2 linked regions of the Flocculibacter collagenilyticus genome follow. The protein of the gene in region 2 interacts with the protein of the main gene of each other region in a pairwise test. Links are inferred from orthologs where the notes say so. Each region holds a gene or a part of one and is shown on either strand. Other genes may lie near its edges. The genes, in order: glnD and HUU81_RS03970.

Evidence for each region.
Region 1: the proteins of HUU81_RS03970 (region 2) and glnD interact in binary tests that used the Escherichia coli proteins (3 or more experiments, as listed by UniProt). The link is inferred for Flocculibacter collagenilyticus from one-to-one orthologs.

The regions. Positions count from the first base shown.
Region 1 is NZ_CP059888.1:2,865,795-2,869,348, forward strand. Bases 86-3,302 are described here. They hold glnD ([protein-PII] uridylyltransferase), read left to right. Parts: upstream 86-474; coding sequence 475-3,102; downstream 3,103-3,302. Other genes in these bases: map (type I methionyl aminopeptidase), read left to right, coding at 86-348; dapD (2,3,4,5-tetrahydropyridine-2,6-dicarboxylate N-succinyltransferase), read left to right, coding at 3,143-3,302. In the rest of the region: more of map, read left to right, coding at 1-85; more of dapD, read left to right, coding at 3,303-3,554.
Region 2 is NZ_CP059888.1:904,164-907,184, forward strand. Bases 98-2,781 are described here. They hold HUU81_RS03970 (P-II family nitrogen regulator), read left to right. Parts: upstream 98-1,112; coding sequence 1,113-1,451; downstream 1,452-2,781. Other genes in these bases: HUU81_RS03965 (YacL family protein), read left to right, coding at 534-908; HUU81_RS03975 (ammonium transporter), read left to right, coding at 1,463-2,781. Also shown: more of HUU81_RS03975, read left to right, coding at 2,782-2,851. UniProt on the Escherichia coli protein: Involved in the regulation of nitrogen metabolism. Regulates the activity of its targets by protein-protein interaction in response to the nitrogen status of the cell.

The sequences.
Region 1 (3,554 bases), 2.0 Mb from region 2 along the record:
ATTGGCCATATTATTCAAACCCATGCAGAAAAACACAACTATTCAATTGTTCGTGAATATTGTGGTCATGGTATTGGTAAAGAATTCCATGAAGAACCTCAAGTAGTTCACTACGGCTCTCCGGGTAAGGGCTTAAAGCTTGAAGCGGGTATGTGCTTAACAATAGAGCCTATGGTTAATGCGGGTAAGCGGCATAGTAAATTAATGAAAGACGGTTGGACTGTACTCACTAAAGACCGCTCGTTATCAGCACAGTTCGAGCATACACTATTAGTAACTGAAAATGGCGTTGAAATATTAACTTTGCGTAGTGACGACACGATTGATAGAGTTATTTCGCACAGTTAAAACCTAGATTTGTAAGTTTAGGCTTTAGCAATTGTTAAGCCTAAACTACCTACAACCGACTGGCGTTCAACTTTTATTAATCTGCTTATATTAATTAGGTATTATTTAAGATTGTAAGGATTCTTTGTGGCCATTCCAGAACAACTGCTTTTCGATCTTCACCAACACAGCACCATAGACCAACTAAAAGAAACAAACGCACAATTTAATCACTGGCTATGTAATGCTTTTCAAGAATACCCAACAACCGAATTAGTAAAAGACCGCTCTGAGTTCGTTGATACACTCCTTAAAAAGCTTTGGCAAATATTTGAACTAGATAATGAACCAACACTTTGTCTTGCCGCTGTTGGTGGTTATGGCCGCGCAGAACTTCACCCTCGTTCAGATATCGATTTATTAATCCTGACTAGCGCGGAACCTAGTTTAGGCGCCGAAGAAAAGATTGGTAAGTTAATAGCTACATTATGGGACTTTAAGTTTGATGTAGGGCAAAGTGTTCGCACGGTTAAAGAAACCATCTATCAAGGCAAAAAAGACGTTACAGTCGCGACAAACTTGATGGAAATGCGTCATATATGTGGTCCAAAAAATGAATATACTCAACTTAAAGATGCCATTAGCAAAGATGATTTTTGGTCATCAAGAGGCTTTTTCATTGCCAAGAAAAAAGAACAAAATACACGCCATGAACAGTTTCATGGCACAGCTTACAGCCTAGAGCCTAACTTAAAAGCCACCCCAGGCGGACTACGTGATTTACAAACCATTGGCTGGGTGGCAAAAAAGCATTTTAATGTAAACACCTTTGCTCAACTTATCGAGCACGGTTATTTAACTCAAGAAGAATATCAAGAGCTATTAGAATGCCAAGACAACCTGTGGAATATTCGTTTCGCACTTCATGTGGCAGCAGGTAGAGCGGAAAACCGCTTGTTATTTGATTACCAGCCAGAAGTTGCAAAAGTACTAGGCTTTGGTGACGATGGAAAAATATCTGTTGAGCGCATGATGAAGCGCTTATTCCGTATCATGATGCGCGCAGCAGAATTAAATAAAATGCTACTCCAGCATTTTGAGATGGAAATATTAAAAAGTAAAAAGAACAAAACGCAAAAAATCATTGATGAAAACTTTATGATTTATGGCGACTTGATACAAGTCACTAACGACAGTGCCTTTTTAAAGCGCGGTAATATTCTATGGATGTTCTTACATATTGCCGATAATCCTTCCATTAAGGGAATTCATTCAGACACATTACGTTTAATGCGACAAGTGAGGCGAAGACTGATAGGCGACCTACAGGATTATGCTGAATGTCGCTTCTTATTTTTAAAGTTATTTCGCCACCCTAACGGCATGGGAACTGCTTTTACCCTAATGCATCAACATGGCATTTTATCTGCCTATTTTTCGTTGTGGAAAAACATTGTTGGTCAAATGCAATTTGACTTATTCCATGCGTATACCGTGGATGAACACACACACCGTTTAGTAAAGTATTTATATCGTTACTTTCTTCCTGAGTTTAAAAGCGAATTTCCGATATGTCATGAAATTGCGCGAAAATTAAATAAACCAGAGCTATTGTTTTTAGCAGGTATTTTTCACGATATTGCAAAAGGCCGCGGTGGCGATCATTCAGACTTAGGTGCCATTGATGCCATGGAGTTTTGTCGTAGCCATAAAATGCGCGAAGCCGACAGTGAATTGATAGCATGGCTAGTACAAAACCACCTATTAATGTCTACTACTGCACAGCGCAAAGATATTCAAGATCCTGAAGTTATTCAAGGCTTTGCTGATCAAGTCAAAGATCAGCGACATTTAGACTATTTATACCTGTTAACTGTTGCCGATATTCGCGCAACAAATGACAACCTTTGGAATGATTGGAAAAACAGTTTATTCAAACAGCTTTACCAATATACAACGACTGCATTTATGCATGGTGAAAAACGCACCATGGACATACGATTAAAAGCAAAAGAAAATCGTCAAGATGCAAAAGCACTCATTTTAGAGCGTGGTTTTGATGAAAGTGATATTGATGCTGTTTGGACTAATTTAAAGGCGGATTACTTCGCCAAGAACCCTGCGAATAAAATATCGTGGGAAACACGTGAAATTATTAAACATACAGATAAAGAAACTCCACTGGTACGGGTAAGCAAAATGCCTATCCAAGGTGGTACCTTAGTGTTTGTTTATACCAAAGATCAGCCTGACTTATTTGCTGCGGTCGTAAGCGCATTAAGAAGTAAACGAGTTTCTATTTTTGACGCACAAATCATGCGTACGAAAGATGGCTACGCCCTAGATAGCTTTGTTATTTTAGAACCGAATGGTAAAGCCGTTACCTCCCAGTCGCGCATCAATAGTATAAAAAGTATTATTCAGCGCGCGTTAAAAAATAGAAATACCGTTAAAAACATTAAACATCGTTTATCGCGCAAGCTAAAACAATTTGACGTGCCACCCAAAATTAAATTTCTTCGTACATCGGCTAAAAACCGCACCTTAGTTGAAATTGTTTCATTAGATATGCCAGGATTACTGGCGGAAATTGGCGAAGTATTTTTAGCATGTAACTTACAATTACATTCAGCCAAAATAACCACCATTGGTGAACGCGCAGAAGATATTTTCATGCTTTCAGATGAAAATGATAAAGCATTGACTAAAGAAAAAAAGCAACATTTAAAGGAAACGGTACTTACACACCTTTCCAAACTATCAGAAATTACATAATCTGAACCAACTATTATTAATACAGCAATTAGGAACAGTCATGTCAGCTATTAAAGACATTATTGAACACGCATTTGAAACCAGAAATTCATTTACCGCAGAGACTGCCAGCCAAGAAGTGGTCGACGCCGTAAATAACGTTATGACCATGCTTGATAGCGGTGAAGCTCGTGTCGCTGAAAAAATATCAGGCGAATGGGTAGTACATCAGTGGTTAAAAAAAGCGGTATTACTGTTCTTTAAACTCAATGAAAACAAGCAAATTAACGGCGAAGAAACCCAGTACTGGGACAAAGTACCATTAAAATTTAGTGACTATACGCCAGAACAGTTTCAACAAGAAGGCATGCGCGTTGTCCCACCAGCAGTAGCACGAAAAGGGGCTTACATCGCTAAAAACGTTATCTTAATGCCATCGTACACTAACATCGGCGCTTTCGTAGATGAAGGCA
Region 2 (3,021 bases):
ACGTTCCTCGTGCTAGGCTCCTGCCTTACATTCCTTGTCTTTTCGTCCCATCCCGAGACGTCCCTTTAAGTCCCTACATCCTTGTCCTCTACCTTGAGGAATTTCCTGCTCCGTTGAAATGCATAATACGCTGCTTAGATTTGGATCATAGGTATGATAAAAAAATTTACATTGTAAGATTAATTACATACACCATTTGAATGAAGTGCTTCTATACAAATCAATGACTTATGCTTTCCTTTGTCGTTATTTCGATGTAAATAATACGTTATCTCCTGCATTAATGTAGGAGATATCTCACAAGATTTTGGGCTGAAGTCGGCATTAGCCTTTTATCAACGCAGGGGCGTTGTGAAATTATTTGTGTGCGATTACTAAATACTTGATGAAAAGGATAAAAAATAGACAGGTTAATGCAATTAGTTAAGGATTGTAATCAGTATCTTACTAACAAATCTTTATATGCAACTCACTTTCTTTTAAGATCAACGTATCATTGCACACGCTTAACAATTAACATTAAGGTTACATAAGTGGAATACGAATTTCTTTACGACTCAATTACTGGTGGTTTTCACGTTAAGATCTCATCTGAACAAGCTGTATTTGGTCGTTGGTTGTCGGAAGAAATTGGTAAAAGCGCGGATGAGTTGGAAAAAGTGTTTAATGTGATCGACTTAGCAAACGCTAGCCCTCATCAAGAGTTGCGGTTAATTGGCAAAGAATTTACGTTAACCTTGAACCAAATGGAAGCTGAAGTAACAGCAAATGTAATGCAAGCTGATGAGCTTGGTGATGATTACGCAGAACAAGACTTATATGTAGAACTTGATGGCCATGCAGCAAGTTGTGGCATTGAAGACTTGGTGTTATTACTTAACGCTTGGCAAGATTTTATTCAAAATTAACAGGCTTTTCCCAAAATATTGAAGAGTCATCGCGCTGACTAATATTTGCACTGCATTAGTGCGAAGCACTGTTGCCTGATGGTGCATTTATCTTCATCCAATCTTTTATTTAACCCTAACTAATTGTTATCTATAGCTAATTATATTTGGCATAAAACTTCCTCTTTCTTTTTCAAAATATAATCATAAAAAAGGAAGTGAAGAATGAAATTAGTTACCGCTATTATCAAGCCATTCAAACTTGACGATGTAAGAGAGTCTATTGCTCAGTTTGGGATTGAGGGGTTAACCGTAACCGAAGTGAAAGGCTTTGGACGACAGAAAGGGCACACGGAGTTATATCGAGGTGCCGAATATCAAGTTGATTTCCTCCCAAAAGTAAAATTAGAAATTGCGACTCACGATGAAGATATTGATCGTCTATTAGAAGCAATTACTTCCGCTGCACACACTGGCAAAATTGGTGACGGGAAAATATTTGTGACTGAGCTTGAAGCCGCAGTGCGAATTCGCACTGGTGAGTTAGACGCTGAAGCGATATAGGAGGGCAGATCATGGAACAAAATATTTACCAATTACAATTTGCGTTAGATACCTTTTATTTTTTAATTTGCGGTGCACTAGTGATGTGGATGGCCGCTGGTTTTGCCATGTTAGAAGCAGGGCTGGTAAGAGCAAAGAATACGACAGAAATTCTAACAAAAAATGTGGCACTGTTTGCCATCTCTTGCACTATGTATTTAATTTGTGGCTACGCCATTATGTATGATGGCGGCTTATTTTTATCAGGAATCCAGTCATTAGATACTGCATCTACGTTAGATAAATTTGCTCAACGGGAGCAGGGTATCGAAGGTGGTGCAATATACTCTGCTGCTTCTGACTTTTTCTTTCAGGTGGTTTTTGTTGCTACGGCAATGTCGATTGTTTCCGGAGCGGTGGCAGAGCGCATGAAATTGTGGGCGTTTTTAGCATTTACGGTTGTGCTTACCGGCTTTATTTATCCAATGGAAGGCAGTTGGACGTGGGGCGGAAAGGAGGTCTTAGGCTTATATAGTTTAGCTGAGATTGGATTCTCTGATTTTGCCGGCTCTGGTATTGTTCATATGGCGGGAGCTGCTGCGGCGCTTGCAGGAGTATTACTGCTTGGTCCTCGCAAAGGTAAGTATGGGAAAAATGGCCATGTATATGCTATTCCTGGCGCTAATATGCCATTGGCTACCTTGGGTACATTTATACTGTGGATGGGCTGGTTTGGTTTTAACGGTGGTTCAGTGTTAAAGCTAGGTGATATCGCCAATGCGCACTCAGTCGCTCTGGTTTTCTTAAATACTAACGCAGCAGCGGCTGGCGGAGCAATCGCAGCTTTATTGGTGAGTGTTGCTTGGTTTAAAAAGGCCGATCTTACCATGGTGTTAAACGGAGCATTAGCGGGGCTAGTGGTTATTACTGCTGAGCCTGTTACGCCAACCGCTTGGCAAGCATTACTTTTTGGTGCTATAGGTGGTGGCGTAGTTGTTTTTTCGATTATTGGTTTAGATAAGCTTAAAATTGATGACCCTGTAGGTGCGATTTCAGTACATGGTGTTGTGGGAGTGTTAGGCTTGATGTTAGTGCCACTAACTAATGCGAATGCAAGTGTTATTGGCCAGTTCGTGGGAGCACTGACTATTTTTGGCTGGGTATTTATTACCAGTGTGGTTGTATGGGCCGTTATTAAGAAAGTGATAGGGCTAAGGGTCACGCTAGAACAAGAAGTGGAAGGGATTGATAATTCAGAGTGTGGTGTAGAAGCCTATCCAGAGTTTGTGACGTCAATGAAAATGACAGGAAGAAACATGGATAACAGTATTTATTCTGAACTAGTGTCACAAGGTTTTAGCCAACCAAGCGAAAAAGATCAGTCGGGATTAGAGTGGGAACAAAATGCAACCAAAATATAACAAGTTATGATTTTCCATCTTTAGGGTTCGATTTAATATCAATTGCATGGGTGGTAGTGGTTTTTACGCTTGCTGTAGTGTGATGGCTACCATCTTTTGCAATGGTTTCATCAATTTTTTCCTCTACCGTTTGCTGTACTGTTTCTCTAATGGTTTCAGCAGCGGTAACA